Regions from separate parts of the Kaistia sp. UC242_56 genome, predicted to be linked through region 1. Evidence: predicted binding sites of a transcription regulator. Region 1 holds the regulator's gene; each other region holds the start of a gene.
The links. Region 1 encodes PhoB, which activates phosphate uptake and scavenging genes when phosphate is short. Its sites were predicted from a motif close to TGTCATNNANCTGTCAT; they were not measured.
Positions count from the first base shown of each region.

Region 1 (5,602 bases):
GCACCTACATGTCGGAATACGGCCGCAACAACAAGCTGACGATGGTTGTGCGCTTCATCAACGACATCCTGCTGGCGGCGCCTTCGATCGTCATCGGCCTGTTCGTCTATGAGGTGGTCGTCGTCCGGATGGGGCACTTCTCGGCCTTCGCCGGCATGGCGGCGCTCGCCATCCTGGTCATTCCGGTCGTCGTCCGCACGACGGAGGACATGCTCAACCTGGTGCCGAACCAGCTTCGCGAGGCTGCCGCCTCGCTCGGCCTGCCGCGCTCGATCATGATCCGCCACGTCGCCTACAAGGCCGCGATGTCGGGCATCGTCACCGGCGTGCTGCTGGCGATCGCCCGCGTCAGCGGCGAGACCGCCCCGCTGCTCTTCACCGCGCTGAACAACCAGTTCTGGAGCACCAACCTGAACGCGCCGATGTCGTCGCTGCCGGTGACGATCTTCCAGTTCGCCCTGTCGCCCTATCCGGATTGGCAGAAGCTGGCCTGGACCGGTGCCCTGCTCATCACCTTTACCGTGCTGGCGCTCAACATCGTCGCTCGCGCCTTCCTCAGCCCCAAGGCTCAAAAATGACCCAGTCCGCGATGAACACGGCCGGCATGGCCGAGAAGATCTCGATCCGCAATCTGAAGTTCTTCTACGGCGACAACCTCGCGCTGAAGACCATCAACCTGCCGCTGTTCGAGAAGAAGGTCACCGCTTTCATCGGCCCGTCGGGTTGCGGCAAGTCGACCCTGCTGCGCGTGCTGAACCGGATGTACGACCTCTATCCGCGCCAGCGGGCCGAGGGCGAGGTGATCTTCGACGGCAAGAACGTGCTCGACCCCGACCAGGACCGCAACATGCTGCGCGCCCGCGTCGGCATGGTGTTCCAGAAGCCGACGCCATTCCCGATGTCGATCTACGACAACATCGCCTTCGGCATCCGCCTCTATGAAAACATCTCGCGCTCCGAGATGGACGGCCGGGTCGAGGCGGCGCTGACGCGCGGCGCGCTCTGGAACGAGGTCAAGGACAAGCTGCACACCAGCGGTCTCAGCCTCTCCGGCGGCCAGCAGCAGCGCCTCTGCATCGCCCGCACCATCGCGGTGCGGCCGGAAGTCGTGCTGTTCGACGAGCCCTGCTCGGCGCTCGATCCGATCTCGACCGCCAAGATCGAGGAACTGATCGACGAACTGACGACCGACTACACGATCGCCATCGTCACCCACAACATGCAGCAGGCCGCCCGCGTCTCGGACTACACGGCCTTCATGTATCTCGGCGAGCTGATCGAGTTCGACGAGACCACGAAGATCTTCACCGCCCCGAGCGACAAGCGCACGCAGGACTACATCACCGGTCGCTTCGGCTAAGCCGGGCCACGGGTAGGAGCACGACATGTCCGAACACATCGTTTCCAAGTACGACGAAGAACTGAACGACGTCGCCCGCCGCATCGCCGAGATGGGCGGCATGGCCGAGCGTCTCGTCGACGTCGCGGTCGGCGCGCTGATGCGCGTCGATGCCGCGACCGCCCGCACCGTCATCGCGGACGACAAGAAGCTCGACGTGCTGCAGCGCGAATGCGAAGAGCGCGCCATCATGATCATCGCCCGGCGCCAGCCCATGGCGATGGACCTGCGCGAAGTCATCGCCGCGCAGCGTATCGCCAGCGATCTCGAGCGCATCGGCGACCTAGCCAAGAACATCGCCAAGCGCGTCATTGCGCTGGACGGCCACATCCAGTCCAAGCGTTTCAACACCGGCGTCGAGCACATGGCGCAGCTGTCGCTGGCGCAGCTCAAGGACGTGCTGGATTCCTACGCGACCCGCGACGTCGACCAAGCCTACCAGGTCTGGAAGCGCGACGAAGAAATCGACGCCATGTACACGTCGCTCTTCCGCGAGCTGCTGACCTACATGATGGAAGATCCGCGCAACATCACCTTCTGCACGCATCTCCTGTTCTGCGCCAAGAACATCGAGCGCATCGGCGACCATGCGACCAATATCGCCGAGACGGTCTATTATGTCGTCACCGGCCAGGTCCTGGCCGAGGATCGTCCCAAGCAGGACGAATCCAGCACGACCGCCGTCGCGTATGAGAAGAACTGACGCCTGCGTCAGGTTTACTGGGATATCCGTGAATGACGCCACGCGTTATGATCGTTGAGGACGAGGAGGCGCTGAGCCTCCTCCTCCGCTACAACCTCGAAGCCGAGGGCTATGCCGTCGAGGTGGTGCCGCGCGGCGACGACGCCGAGATGCGCCTGCTCGAAACCGTACCCGACCTGCTGCTGCTCGACTGGATGCTGCCGGGCATTTCCGGCATCGAGCTGTGCCGCCGCCTGCGGGCGCGCGACGCCACCCGCACCCTGCCGGTGATCATGCTGACGGCGCGCGGCGAGGAACAGGAACGCATCCGGGGCCTTGCCACCGGCGCCGACGACTATGTCGTCAAGCCGTTCTCCGTGCCGGAACTGATGGCCCGCGTGCGCGCCATCCTGCGCCGCTCGAAGCCGGAGGTAATCGCCTCGTTGCTGCGCGCCGGCGACATCGAGCTCGACCGCGAGACGCATCGCGTCCGCCGCTCCGGCCGCGAGCTGCATCTCGGCCCGACCGAGTTCCGCCTGCTCGAATATCTGATGAAGAGCCCGGGCCGCGTGTTTTCCCGCGAGCAGCTGCTCGACGGCGTCTGGGGCCGCGACGTCTATGTCGACGAGCGCACGGTCGACGTGCATATCGGTCGGCTGCGCAAGGCGGTCAATCGCGGCCGCGTCAAGGACCCGATCCGCACGGTGCGCGGCTCCGGCTACTCCTTCGACGACCAGTTCGCGATGGCGTGAGGCGTTCCCTTGCCTCTCCCGGATGGGAGGGGCGGGGCAGTCTTCCAAAAATTCAGCCCAACCAAAAAGCCGCGTGGCCCTCCACGCGGCTTTTTGCATGCAACGAGCCAGGGCACAAAAAAAGGCCGTGCGCCCCGGGGGAGGCGGCACGGCCAGACTTGCATCGCAGGCCGACGGTGGGAGGACGCCGTCAGCCGCGGCGCGGCGCAATCAGGCGCCGACAGCCTTCTTCTGGCGACGATCATGCACGGGCTGATAGGCAACCCGCGAATGATATTCGCAATAGGGAATGCCGGAATTCGAGCGCTGGCCGCAGAAGTGGAAATCCTCGGTGCTGGGATCGCCGATCGGCCACTTGCAGGTCTGCTCGGTCAGGGTGAGGATCGTCGCGTGCAGGCTGATCGGAACGACGACGTCGTCCGAGCCAACCGCCCTGGGCATGCGCCGCGGCTCGGGTGCGATCTGGCTCATCGGCTTCAGGGCCGTGTTGCCGGCGACGAGTGGCCTGACGGGATTGGGGCGCCCTGTCGTGACCGAGCGTCCGTTGGTGGCAGCCGCGGGCTTGCGGGCGCGAGCGACCGGCGCCGTTGCCGGCTTGGCACGGCCGGAAAGGCTCAGCCGGTGTACCTTGCCGATGACCGCATTGCGCGTTACGCCGCCGAGTTCCGAAGCGATCTGGCTTGCGCTCAAGCCGTCGGTCCAGAGTTTTTTCAGCAACTCAACCCGTTCGTCCGTCCAAGTCATAGCGTGTCCTTGTCGGTCGGAGCGATACCCGGAATCCTGTCGCGGTCGTTCAGCCGGGATGCCGGACGACTGCGGACGCCATACAAGGGTCAGGGGGAGGTACCTGCTCGATATTTCGTGTCTTAACGAAAATTAAGATACTATATGGCGTGACTCGGTGACAAGAGTCGGAGGGATGGGTAGCGGCCGATCGGGCTGTTTTCCCCAACTTGCGACGGATTTCGGATCCATGAGTCCCGTCAATCGCTTAGCCGTCATGACCGCGCGCGAGCGGCGATTTCATTGACACAAATCGTCACGACCGTGATATAAGGGCAACGCATAAAGGTGCTGCCCGGCGCGTTGGCCTCGGGCGGCACCTTTGATTTTTAAGCACCCATTTCCGTGGTTTCATCCGAAGGAGGGGATATGAGCGCCCCCGATACCAGCGTTAAAAAGACCTCGTCCAGCCTCTATGACACCTTTTCGCGTGCGCCGCTCGAGTTCGAGCGAGGCGAGGGGGCCTGGGTCTTTACGCGAGAGGGCGACGCTTATCTCGATTTCTCCGCCGGCATCGCGGTGAACACGCTCGGCCATGCCAATCCGATCCTGGTGCAGGCGCTGACCGAACAGGCCGGCAAGCTCTGGCACACCTCGAACCTGTTCCGGATCCCGGGCCAGGAGAAGCTTGCCGACACGCTGGTCGCCAATACCTTCGCCGACCGGGTCTTCTTCGCCAATTCGGGCGCCGAGGCCAACGAGGCAGCCATCAAGACGGCGCGGCGCTATCATTACGTCAACGGCCAGCCCGACCGGTACCGCATCCTCACCATCGAGGGCGCGTTCCACGGCCGGACCCTGGCGACGCTCGCCGCCGGCGGGCAGCAGAAATATCTCGACGGCTTCGGCCCGAAGGCGGACGGCTTCGACCAGGTGCCGTTCGGCGACATGGCGGCGATCAAGGCCGCGGTGACGCCGGCGACCGCCGCCATCATGATCGAGCCGATCCAGGGCGAGGGCGGCGTGCGCGCCTTCCCGAACGCCTTCCTGCGCGAGCTCCGGGCGCTTTGCGACGCCGAGGGCATGCTGCTGATCATGGACGAGGTCCAGACCGGCATCGGCCGCACCGGCAAGCTGTTCGCCTATGAATGGACCGGCATCGCGCCCGACATCCTGACGGCGGCCAAGGGCATTGGCGGCGGCTTCCCGCTCGGCGCCTGCCTCGCCACCAACGAGGCGGCCAAGGGCATGACTCCCGGCACGCATGGCACCACCTTCGGCGGCAATCCGCTGGCGATGGCGGTGGGCAATGCCGTGCTCGACGTCGTGCTCGGCGATGGCTTCCTCGAGCATGTGCGCGAGACCGCGCGCTATCTGACCCAGCGCCTTGGCGGGCTGATGGACAGCCATCCCGGCGTCATCGACGACATTCGCGGCGAGGGCCTGCTGATCGGCCTCCACGCGCTGAAGCCGGTGCCCGAAGTGGTGGCGGCGCTGCGCGAGCAGAAGATGCTGGCCGCCGGCGCGGGCGACAATGTCCTGCGATTGCTGCCGCCGCTCAACATCGGCAAGGCAGAAGTCGACGCGGCGATCGACAAGCTCGACGCCGCCTTTTCCGCAATCGAAGCCGAGGCTGCGCAAGCGGCACGGCAATCCGCCTGAGCGGACAGGACAGACCTATGGTTCGGCATTTTCTCGACCTGACGGATTTCGATTCCGCCACTCTTAGACAGATCATGGAAGGCGCCAAGCGCATCAAGTCGGTGCGCAATGGCGCGCGTGATGGCGTCGGCCCGCTGGCCGGCAAGGTGCTGGCGCTGGTGTTCGAGCAGCCCTCGACCCGCACGCGCGTCTCCTTCGATGTCGGCATGCGCGAGCTCGGCGGCCAGACGCTGATGCTGACCGGCGCCGAGATGCAGCTTGGCCGCGGCGAGACCATCGCCGACACGGCGCGGGTCATGTCGCGCTATGTCGACGGCATCATGATCCGCATCCTCGACCACGACTCGCTGAAGGAATTGGCGGCCAACGCCACCGTCCCCGTGA
Region 1 is NZ_JBIOAN010000002.1:904,289-909,890, forward strand. Features, by position in the region: gene pstA (phosphate ABC transporter permease PstA) at 1-578, shown strand, start outside; gene pstB (phosphate ABC transporter ATP-binding protein PstB) at 575-1,360, shown strand; gene phoU (phosphate signaling complex protein PhoU) at 1,386-2,102, shown strand; gene phoB (phosphate regulon transcriptional regulator PhoB) at 2,135-2,833, shown strand; gene ACHMWQ_RS06970 (GcrA family cell cycle regulator) at 3,044-3,577, opposite strand; gene ACHMWQ_RS06975 (aspartate aminotransferase family protein) at 3,986-5,218, shown strand; gene argF (ornithine carbamoyltransferase) at 5,293-5,602, shown strand, end outside.

Region 2 (5,602 bases), 2.6 Mb from region 1:
CGCCCTGGAGGACGCTTTCAAGCGCTTCAAGGATTTGGCGGACCGCAAGAAGCATGTCTATGACGAGGATATCGAGGCGCTGATCGGCGACGAGGTCGCAACTGCGGCCGAATCGATCCGCCTGTTGTCGCTGACCGTCATCGCCGGCACCGGCGGCGCCGCCAAGGCGATCATCAGCCTCGACGTCGAAGGCTCGCACGTCACCAAGGAAGTCTCCGGCAACGGCCCGGTCGACGCGATCTTCAACGCGATCAAGGCGATTGTCCCGCATGAGGCGACGCTGTCGCTCTATCAGGTGCACGCGGTCACCGAAGGCACCGACGCGCAGGCCGAGGTTTCGGTCCGGCTCGAGGAAGACGGCAAGTCGGTCACCGGCAAGGGCGCCGACCCGGATACCATGGTTGCCTCGGCCAAGGCGTATCTCTCCAGCCTGAACAAGCTGACGGTGAAGCGCCAGCGCCAGCACGCCCAGGCCGTCAACGCCTGATCGGGTGACGTTTGAATGCCAACGGCCGCGTCGATGACGCGGCCGTTTTCGTTTGTGACGGCACTTTCGCGGATAGGGGCCTTCAACGACGGTTGCTCCGCCATCATCCTGAGGTGCTTCGCGAGAGCGAAGCCTCGAAGGAGGATCCAGCGTGACGCCTCTCGCCGCATACGATCGTGCCCGGCCTGCGTGGTCACTGGACCCTCCTTCGAGGCCCGGCTTCGCCGGGCACCTCAGGATGATGGCGGAGCCTTGGGCCAGCCCTGGAATCCGTCCCCGCCGAGTGAAATAGCGTCCCCAGCAGCGAAACGGCGCCCTGCTTTCGCAGGACGCCGTTTCCGTCGATCCGAATGCCGTCTTATTCCGGCAGGGAGAAATCCAGGCGCAGGAACTGCGTCTCGCCGGAATGGTCGTCGACGCCGTCATTGTCGGTGATCGCATAGCCATTGCCGGCAGCGTCGATGGCGAAGCTCTCGATCTTGTCGAGGACGTAGCCATTCGTCGCCTGCAGGGCCGGCAGCAGGTCGTAGAGGTCTTCCTTGGCGACCTTGGGCAGTTCGCCGCCGAGCGGTACCGGCTTGACGCCGTCCAGCGAGACGAAGGTCAGCTTCTTGATCTTCGCGTCGCGGCCGATCTGGTTGTCGCGCTCGATGGCGACGAGGCCGCCGGGAACGGCGGTCAGCTCGGACAGCCCGACCCATCCCTTTTCCGCCTTGTCGAGCGGGTAGAGCACGGCCGCCCATTCCTTCGACGCAGGCTTGTAGGCGAGGAGCTTGGTGAAGCCCTTGGGATCGTCCTTCCATTCGCGCTGCACGGCGACCCAGACCGTCTCGTCGGCGCCGGTGCCGACGACCGTCACGCCTTCGAAGCCGAATCGCGTGGCGTGCTGGGCCAGCGCTTCCGGCAGGGCGATCTCTTCCTGTACGACGCCCTTGGCGTCGACACGGACGAGCGAGGACTGGGTCTTGTTCTTCTCGCGCTCGGGATTGCCTTCCGAGGCGAGCCAGAAGCCGCCATCGTTCGAAAGCGCGATGCCTTCGAGGTCGAGGTTCTCGACCGGCTTGCCATCCTTGGTGACCGTCATCTCGTCGGTGATGACGGCCGGAGTCTGGGTGGCGTCGATGGTCAGGATGCGGCCGATCTTCTGCGCGCTGTCGATGACGGCGTAGAGCTTGCCGGCCTCCTTGGCGTCGGCAACCGTGCCCGAGAGGGCGGCCCAGCCGATCGGCTTGCCGTTCTTGTTGGCGGAGACGAGGGTCGGGTAGGCGGCCGGCGCGTCGCTGCGCTCATAGATCGTCACGACGGAGCCGATCAGGCCGTCCTCGCGCAGATCGTTTTCGGCGGCCGTCACGAACAGGTTGCGTGAGGGGATGGCGAGCAGGCCTTCCGGGCCGATGCCGCCCGGCAGCGCCTGAAGGAAGGTCGGGGCTTTGCCGGCGCCCTCGTCCTTGTAGACGCCGACTAGCGAGGCGCGCTCGGAGCCGACGAAGATCAGCTTGTCCGCGCCAAACGTCGCGACTTCGGCGCCTTCCGGCTCGTTGCCCTTCTTGTTGCGCTTTTCCGGGTAGTGGCCGAGGCGGACGGTCTCGTATTCGAGCGCGGTGCCCGAGTCATATTCGAGCGTGCCGTCGACGTTGAAGATCGAGAAGCCGCGCGAGCCGCCCTTCCAGTCGCCCTCATTGGCGGTGAAGAAGCGATTGGAGTCGATCCACTGCACGCCGTCCGGCTCGCGGGCGACCTTTTCCATCTTGCCGGAAAGGTCGATCACGCCGTCCTTCTTCACGTCGATGCCATCGAGATCGACGGTGCCAGCTGAAAAATGCTTCACGACCTTGCCGGTGGCGAGGTCGGCGATGACGATGTGGTTGTTCTCCTGCAGGGTGAGAACGACCTGGTTCTTGTCGTTGATATCGACGAATTCCGGCTCGGGATCGGTCGGGGCGACGTCGGCAAGGCCCGTGACGTCGATGACCATCTTGCTGGCGCAATCGACGGCACCATCGGCGCCAATCGCGAAGCTGGTCAGGTTGCCGCCCGGCAGCTGCGGGATGGCGCCTTCATTGATGTCCTCGTCGCGCTCGTTCTCGATCGCGATGGCGAGGAATTTGCCGTCCGGGCTCTTGGCGAGCGAATCCGGCTGGCCGGCGAGATCACAGGTAGCCTTCACGCTCTTGGAGGCGAGGTCGACGATGGCGAGATGGCCCGAGGGCTCGCTCTTCGACTTGGAGGTGACGACGCCGACCAGGGCGAAGCCGTTGGCGACGACGGTCGAGGTCGGCTCGCCGCCGAGCGCCACGGTTCCCGCAGGCTTCGGGGTCTTCGGATCGGTGATGTCGATCAGGCCGATGCGCTCGCCGGGGCTGTCGGTATAGACCAGCGTCTTGCCGTCCGCAGTCGCGGTGATGATCTCGGCGACCGTCTTTTGCTTCGCGTCGGCATCGGCAGGCAGGTTGTCGACGACATGGAAGGTCGCGATGCGGTTGAAGTTTTCCGCGGCGTGGGAGGCGAGGGCGGTGCCCGCCAGGAGGCTGGCTGCGAGCGCGCTGCGCAGGATCGGCTTGAGCATGGTTTCCTCAATCATTTCAGAGAGGTCCGGGGCGGAGAGCGCCAAGGATTGCCGGCAATAGACCGAGCGCGCATGACGGGAGAATGACAGTTTCCCGTGGCTTGCCGCCTGGCTTTCGAAGATTTCCACAGTCCATTGAAAGGGCGGCTGGACAGGCCGGGAGCGCTTTGCTACATACCGCCTCGTTCCGGGCGTCGCGGCGAAGGCTTCGAGGCCGCCACGGAATGGGTGCATAGCTCAGTTGGTAGAGCAGCTGACTCTTAATCAGCTTGTCCTAGGTTCGATCCCTAGTGCACCCACCAAATTCCCGACCGTTCGCGGGTTCCAGAGCCTTCTTGTTTTCGCTCTGTGATGTCAGCGAATGGGTGCATAGCTCAGTTGGTAGAGCAGCTGACTCTTAATCAGCTTGTCCTAGGTTCGATCCCTAGTGCACCCACCATCTTCGACAAGGCCGCCAGTCTCCGACTGGCGGCCTTGTTCGTTTCCGGACCTTGCCAGACCCACGGAGTTGCCCGACTGATACGGGAACGTCCCGGCGTCCGCGCGGTTGATTGCCCAGCGGGCGGGCGGATGGTCTACTGGCCCGACGACAACAAGGAGTGGTGAGCCGACATGAATGTCCTTCAATGCAGGATGGCGCTGGCGGGTCTTGGCTGGAGCGTCGAGGATCTGGCGCGGCACGCGGGTGTTCCGGCCGATGCGGCGCTGCGCTTCGACGCCGGCGAGGTCGTGCCGCCGCACGTCTACGAGACGCTGCGGGACACGCTGCAGACTGCCGGCATCATCTTCGAGGACGAGGGCCAGATGCTCGAGGGCGGGCCCGGCGTGCGGCTCCAGCGCAACCATATCGACGAAGGCAAGCGCCCGGAAGAGCTCAGCTCGGCGAATGACGGCTGAAGGTTGATTTCGGACAGCTGAGATTCCAAGGCCGGACGCCGAAAGACCCTCACCCCAGCCCTCTCCCGTGGACGGGAGAGGGGGCAGACCGAGGCCCGTCAGTTCGGTCTCAAAGGCGCCGCCAAGCCGGCCGGAAAGCCCTCGCCCGCTTGCGGGAGAGGGTTGGGTGAGGGGCTTTCTCATCCCCTTGCGCTGGCTGCCGGCTATACGCAATCCCTAAGGCTAGCCCACTTCTCCGAGGGCGAGTTGCCTCCCGCGCCTTCACCTGGCCTTCGGCAGCGTCGTGCCGAAGACGTGATCCCAGAACAGTGTCGTGACGCCGAAATTGCCTTCATCGCCGCTGTGGTGGTGAAGGGCGTGCCGGCGCTTGACCTTGTACAGGTAGGAATCGTGCGGCGGGTGCCAGTGGTGCAGCACGTGGTGCACGAAACTGTAGCTGAGATAGCCGGTGGTGACGCCGGCCGTGAAACCGCTCGCGACGCCGAAGCCGAACAGGTGCCAGCTCGGCCAGAACACGACGGCGGCGATGACGAAGAAGGACAGCCAGATCGGCGTGCCGATCAGCGCGGTCGGCGCGGCGTGATGCGTCTCGTGCAGATCGCGGAAATAGACAACGTTGTGCAGGATACCGCGATGGATCCAATACTCGGCGAAGGTCCACACGCACAGGCCGACGCCAAAGGCGGCGATCCAGACGAGAGGATTGATGTGTCCCTGCCAGAACACGACAGCCAAGACCAGCCCGGCTAGCGTGATTGGGTAGATGACGAAGTCGGAATAATACGTGACGGGTCTCAACTGCATTTCGCCAACCTAGTCTGGATACACGTCTACAGGAGCGTCATCTTGAATTGAGCCAGCTTAACAGCTTCACTACAAGTGGCGATCCGAGGGTGCGACCAAATATGTTCGACAGACCCATTTCGGGCCCGCGAGGCAGGTGACGGCATCGCACCGGCATGGCATGGTCGCGCCATGCGCATCCTCACTTTCTGCCTCGCCCTGCTGCTTCCCGCCGCTTCCCAGGCCATGGATCTCTCGACTCGGATCGGTTTCGCGGACCTGCAACCTGAGCGGTCGGCGCAGCTGCTGCAGCGGGTGAACATCATCGACGGCACGGATGACCGCGATTCGCTGCTCAAGATCGGGCCTTCGCTTGGCCTCACCCGCAGCGAGATTTCGCGCATCCGCAGCGTCTCGGGCTATGTCGGTTGCCTGTCGCCATCGCCTTCCGTCGGATCGGCGGCGCTGTTCCTGAACAACCAGCAGATCCTCACCGCGGCGCATGTCTTCTTCGAGCCCTCGGGCAAGCGGCGCTGGAAATGCTTCTTCCGTCCGCAGAGCGTCGATGGGCCGATGATCGACCTGATCGTCGACGACCGGACGCATTTCGGCTCCAAGAAGCCGAAGGCGGGATCGAACAATGATTATGCGATCGTGCGGCTGGTCGAGCCCCTGGCGGGCGCCGTGCCGTTTCCGGTTGTGCCGGACGTGCCGGTGCAGAATGGCGACAAGCTGATCGTCATCACCGCGCATCCGGCCGAGATGGAGAAGGAAGTCGATCGCGACATTCCCGTCGCGCAGGGGTGCCAGGTGCGGCGCGCCATCGACAAGTCGCGCTCGGCGGCGGCGACCTCGTTTTTCCGGACGGA
Region 2 is NZ_JBIOAN010000002.1:3,542,146-3,547,747, reverse strand. Features, by position in the region: gene ACHMWQ_RS19525 (2-isopropylmalate synthase) at 1-487, shown strand, start outside; gene ACHMWQ_RS19520 (esterase-like activity of phytase family protein) at 846-3,053, opposite strand; tRNA gene ACHMWQ_RS19515 (tRNA-Lys) at 3,280-3,355, shown strand; tRNA gene ACHMWQ_RS19510 (tRNA-Lys) at 3,417-3,492, shown strand; gene ACHMWQ_RS19505 (hypothetical protein) at 3,666-3,950, shown strand; gene ACHMWQ_RS19500 (sterol desaturase family protein) at 4,212-4,754, opposite strand; gene ACHMWQ_RS19495 (trypsin-like peptidase domain-containing protein) at 4,926-5,602, shown strand, end outside.
Region 2: the regulator PhoB is predicted to act here: its motif matches at 3,126-3,142, upstream of ACHMWQ_RS19520 (esterase-like activity of phytase family protein).

Region 3 (5,602 bases), 3.6 Mb from region 1:
AAGTTCGACAGCGGCGTCTGCGCGGCCCAGCTATAGGGCACGACGCGGTAGCCCTCATAGATCAGGCCCTTGTCGTGCAGCTGCTTGAACGCCCACATGGTGCTCTCCATGAAGGAGAGATCCATCGTCTTGTAATCGTTCTTGAAATCGACCCAGCGCGCCGAACGGGTGACGTAATATTCCCAGTCCGACGTGAACTGCTGCACCGAGGTGCGGCAATGCTCGTTGAAGCGCGCCATGCCGTATTTCAGGATCTCGAGACGTCCGGAAACGCCGAGTTCCTTTTCCGACTGCAGCTCGGCCGGCAGGCCATGGCAATCCCAGCCGAAACGACGATCGACGACCTTGCCGCGCATCGTCTGATAGCGCGGCACCAGATCCTTCACGAAGCCGGTGACGAGATGGCCGTAATGGGGAAGGCCGTTGGCGAAGGGCGGTCCGTCATAGAAGACGAATTCCGACGCGCCCTGCTCCCGGCGCTGCTCGATCGAGCGTTCGAAAATCGTGTTCTCCTTCCACCACGCGCCGATCGCTTCCTCGATCTTCGGGAAGGACGGCGACGGCTCGGCGGCGGGATAGACGGTCTTCGGCTCGGTCATGGCGAATGTCTTTATTCTGGCGGAAAACGGCAGCGAATTCCGGGACGGAAATTGGCGCCTTCGATAGCGCCTTTGCGGCAAGGGCGCCACCCCCAGGGGGCAGCGCAGATATGGGAGGCGACGGGCAAGGTTGTAAGGGTCGGCATGGACCGACCGTATGGAAGGCAAGAAAGACCCTCACCCTACCCTCTCCCGCAGGCGGGCGAGGGTAGGGTGAGGGTCTTCGACTTAGCCGACCTTCGGAGAAATCCGGTTGACGTGCCCCATCTTGCGGCCCGGCCGGCTTTCGGCCTTGCCGTAGAGATGCAGCCGGGCGCCGGGCTCGGCAGCAAGAGCCGCCCAGTCGTCGGCCTCGGCGCCGATCAGATTGGTCATCACCGCGTTGGAATGGCGCTCGGTCGAGCCCAGAGGCCAGCCGGCGATCGCGCGGATGTGGTTCTCGAACTGCGAAACGATGCAGCCATCCTGCGTCCAGTGACCGGAATTGTGCACGCGCGGCGCGATCTCGTTGACGATCAGCCGTTCGCTGCCCTCTTCCTCGACCACGAACATCTCGACCGCCAGCAGCCCGACATAATCGAGCGCGCTCGCCACCTTGGCCGCGATCTCCCGCGCGGCTTCGGTGGTGGCGGACGAAAGCTGCGCCGGCACCGTGGAGGTCGCGAGGATATGGTTGCGGTGCACGTTCTCGACCGTGTCGTAGACCGACGTCTCGCCGTCCCGGCCGCGCACGACCAGCGCCGAGACCTCGCGGACGAAGGTGACGAAGCCTTCCAGCACCGCCGGCCGGCGGCCGATCGCCTCCCAGGCCGCTGCCACGTCATCGCCGGCGCGGATCGCCACCTGGCCCTTGCCGTCATAGCCGAACCGGCGCGTCTTCAGGATCGACGGGCGGCCGAGCGCTTCGAGGGCGGCTTCCAGGGACGCGAGATCCTCGACCTGCGCAAAGGGCGCCACCGGAATGCCGAGGCTCTGCATCAGCTCCTTTTCGGTGAGGCGGTCCTGCGACACGGCCAGCGCATGCGGGCTCGGCAGGACGTCGACCTGCTCGGCCAGGAAGGATGCCGTGTCGGCCGGCACGTTCTCGAACTCATAGGTGACGACGTCGACCGAGCCGGCGAACGCCGCGAGCGCCGACTGGTTCTCGTAGGCCGCCGTGGTCCGCGCCGCGACGACGTCGAAAGCCGGGCTCTCGCCGTCGGGGCGATAGACATGGCAGCGGAAGCCAAGTTCGGCCGCGGCCGTGGCCAGCATCCGGCCCAGTTGTCCACCACCGAGAATGCCGATGGTCGAGCCGGGCGGCAGCATCTTTTCAGAGGTCATCCGAAGGGCTTTCCGCAACCCGCGCAGCCTGGGCAGCGCGCCAATCATCGAGACGCGCCGCAAGGGCCGCGTCGTTGAGGGCGAGGATCGCGACGGCGAGCAGCGCCGCGTTGATCGCGCCGGCCTTGCCGATCGCCAGCGTGCCGACGGGAATGCCGCCCGGCATCTGCACGATCGAAAGCAGGCTGTCCTGGCCGGAGAGCGCCTTGGATTCGACGGGGACGCCCAGCACCGGCAGCGGCGTCATCGCCGCGCACATGCCAGGCAGATGCGCCGCGCCGCCGGCGCCGGCGATTACCACCTTAAAGCCCTTGTCGCGCGCCGTCTTCGAGAATTCGATCAACCGGTCGGGCGTCCGGTGCGCCGAGACGATCCGGTCGTCATGCGCGACGCCGAGCGCATCGAGCGTCTCGGCCGCGTGCCGCATCGTCTGCCAATCAGATTGGCTGCCCATGATGATGGCGATTGGCGCCGTAGTCTCTGCCAAGCTTTCGTCTCCGACATTGCGGGAAGGCGCGGATTATAGAGAGGGATGCCCTCGCCGCAAGGCGCGGAAACAGCCTTACCCGCCGTTAACCAGAATTGAACCAAGCGCGGGCAAAATCGCCCCATGTCCAGCGCACCCGTCCTCAAGCCGCAAAACCTTGTCGTCTCCGGATACGATCCGAGGCCGATCGCTCGTCGTCGCGAAAGCGAGGATGGCGGCGGATCGGCGGACCTGCCCGTCGAGCAGCGCTCGCTGGTGATGCGGCTTTCGGAGGAGGTCGCCGCGCTGCGCCGGGCGCTCGACGCCAGCCAGCACCGCATCGCCGCGCTGGAGGTGGAGGCCGCCGAAGAGCCGATTTCCGGACTGTTCAACCGCCGCGCCTTCATCCGCGAAATCGAGCGGGCGATCGCCTTCCAGACGCGCTATCCCATGACCTGCGGGATCGCGCTGATCGATGTCGACGGCATGGACGCGATCCGAGATGCCCAGGGGCAAAGCGGGCTGAACCGCGCGCTGCGCCTCATCGGCGAGACGCTGCGCACCGGCATCCGCTCCTGCGACGTGACCGCCCGGACCGGCAACGAACAGTTCGCGGTTGTGCTGTGGAACTCCACCACGGCCGATTGCGGCCATCGCGTGCTCGGCCTGCAGCGCGCCATCGCCGGTCTGGAAGACGTTCTGGAAGCGGGCGCCAGCCTGGCCACGCGATCGGCGGTGGTAATGATCGAGCCCGGCGCGACCGCCGACCAGGTGATCGCCACAGCGGACCGGCTTCTGCTAGAGGGAATGGCCTGCGGTCAGGCGATGATGTCCGGCAGGAGCTGATCCTCCAGCGCGACGATCCGGTCCTTCAACGCCAGCTTGCGCTTCTTGAGGCGCTGGATCCGCAACGGATCGATCTTGCCGGTCTCCGACATGACGGAAATGGCCGCGTCGAGATCGCTGTGTTCCTGCCGCAACCGCGCCAGCTCGAACCGGATTTCCCGCTCTTCTTCCTCGGTCATACGCCCCAACCTCGCCGAGTTCCGCCCGGCCCCTGACGGCGCCGACGCGCGACGATACATGCTCCGCCCAGCGGGCGCGAGCACCCTATCTCACCTTCCCCCCTTGAACCGGACGGCCGCAAGGCACAGATCCAAACTGAGCCGGTTTACAGGCTGGTCGGATTGATATGACCGGCGTGTGACAGTTCCCGGTTCACAGCAACCCCCGTCTATGGCACGATCCGCGTGCCGTCATCGATCAACGAAGGGAGGCAGTTTTAATGTCCATCGAATCGCATCTTGCCGAGCTGGAGCGTCGCCATGAGGCGCTCTCCAGGGAAATCGACCAGGTCACGAACCATCCGAGCGCCGATACGCTCGAGTTGGCGGCCATGAAGAGGCGCAAGCTGCAGCTGAAGGACGAGATCGCCCGACTGAAGGTAGGGAACACCGTTCACTGATTGATGACGAAAGGGTCATGCGAAGCGCCGCGTCCAACGCGGCGCTTTTGCTTTAGTAGGGACTATTCGGCCGGAACGGCGCGCCGCGGCCCGATCGGATCCTCCGCTTCGAGCCGCTGGCGGGACTTCGGCGCAGGTCCGGTCCAGTCGAGATACCAGGCCAGCGCGAACAGGACGCTCAACCCCACACCGATCAGCACCGTGTCGAGCACCATGCCCGTGGCGGTGAAGGTCGGGTCATTGGGCAGGCCGAAGACGCTCTCGCGGATGATGTGACCCGTGACGCTCAGGATGGTCCCGGTCCAGAACACTGGCAGGGTGTGGCGACCCAATCGAACGATCCAGTTGCCCTGGTCGAGCCAGCCCGCCAGCATGGCCGGCAGCGGGCTGTAGATCACGACATAGGCGATCGACAGCACATGCAGCAGGCGGAAGAATCCGACCCAGCTCTTGTTGAAGCCGGAGAGCCAGACCCATTCGGGCAGGGTCGGGAAATAGTCCCAGAGATGGGCGAACACCAGGATGGCTGAGGCCACGAGATAAGCGATCGCCAGCCCATAGAGCGGGCGCGAGAAGGCCAGCCGGTCGCCCCGCCGCAGCATGACGCCGCCGACGAAACCGATCACGAACAGCAGCTGCCAGGTGAACGGGTTGAAATACCAGCCGCCCCCACCGGGGAAACTCGGCAGCGTGAGGCGCCAGGCATTGGCGATTGCCCAGAGCGCCACGCTCGCCGCCAGCGCCAGCGACAGGCGGATACGGGCCAGCAGCATGATCAGCGGCAGCATCGCCATCATGACCATGTACATCGGCAGGATGTTGAAGTTGCCGGTCTGGTAAGTGAGCATGCCGATGCCCGCCAGGGCGCGCACCGGCTGCTCGACGATCCAGTGGCGTTCATCGGGGATCATCAGGCCCGGCTGATCCAGCCAGAGCGAGGCGCCGGCGTAGATCGCAAAACCGCAGGCGATCGAGGCGAGATGCGCGACATAGAGCGTGCCAATGCGCTTGCTAATACGGCCGACCGCCTGCCCCGATTGGCCCGAGACGAAGCGCGGATAGTAGGCAAGCGCCGCCGAGATGCCGGCGAGCAGCACGAAAATCTCGGCCGCGTCCGACAGGCCGAAGTTCCGGTGCGTGAAGTTCGAATATAGGTTACCCGGGATGTGGTTCACGAAAATCGAGATGAGCGCCAAACCCCGGAAAAAATCGATCCGATAGTCACGCGTCATGGAAGTCGACAATGCTCGATGCACCCGGAAGCCTCAGATGACAGGAACGGACAAGTATCGGGTTCGCCTAGCTGGCGAACAAGGCAAGCTTGCGGCGGTGGATGCCGGTTTCAATGCGCCAGGAGGGACAGGGCTCCGTCCCAGGTCAATTTGAGCCCGATCAGCATCACGAACAGATAGGAAAGACCGTAGAAGACGGTCTGGTCCATCACCCGCACGATCCAGATGCCGAGAACCGTCGTCAGCGCGGCGAGCGGAAACAGCACCGCGGCCGTTTCCAGATTGGCGGCGTCGAACTGGCCGAGGAAGAAATAGGGAATGAGCTTCACCGCATTGGTGACGGCGAAGAAGATCACCGAGGTACCGACGAACACCTGCTTGTCGAGCCGGAGCGGCAGCGCGTACATCTGGAACGGCGGCGCGCCGGCGTGGCTGACGAACGAGGTGAAGCCGGCCAGCAGCCCCCAGAACGACCCCTTGGCGCCGTTGGGCCGCGCCGGCAGCGCCCGCAACCGGT
Region 3 is NZ_JBIOAN010000002.1:4,468,466-4,474,067, forward strand. Features, by position in the region: gene ileS (isoleucine--tRNA ligase) at 1-599, opposite strand, end outside; gene ACHMWQ_RS23745 (5-(carboxyamino)imidazole ribonucleotide synthase) at 828-1,922, opposite strand; gene purE (5-(carboxyamino)imidazole ribonucleotide mutase) at 1,912-2,376, opposite strand; gene ACHMWQ_RS23755 (GGDEF domain-containing protein) at 2,533-3,234, shown strand; gene ACHMWQ_RS23760 (YdcH family protein) at 3,207-3,413, opposite strand; gene ACHMWQ_RS23765 (DUF465 domain-containing protein) at 3,674-3,853, shown strand; gene ACHMWQ_RS23770 (OpgC family protein) at 3,916-5,085, opposite strand; gene ACHMWQ_RS23775 (sulfite exporter TauE/SafE family protein) at 5,196-5,602, opposite strand, start outside.
Region 3: the regulator PhoB is predicted to act here: its motif matches at 3,581-3,597, upstream of ACHMWQ_RS23765 (DUF465 domain-containing protein).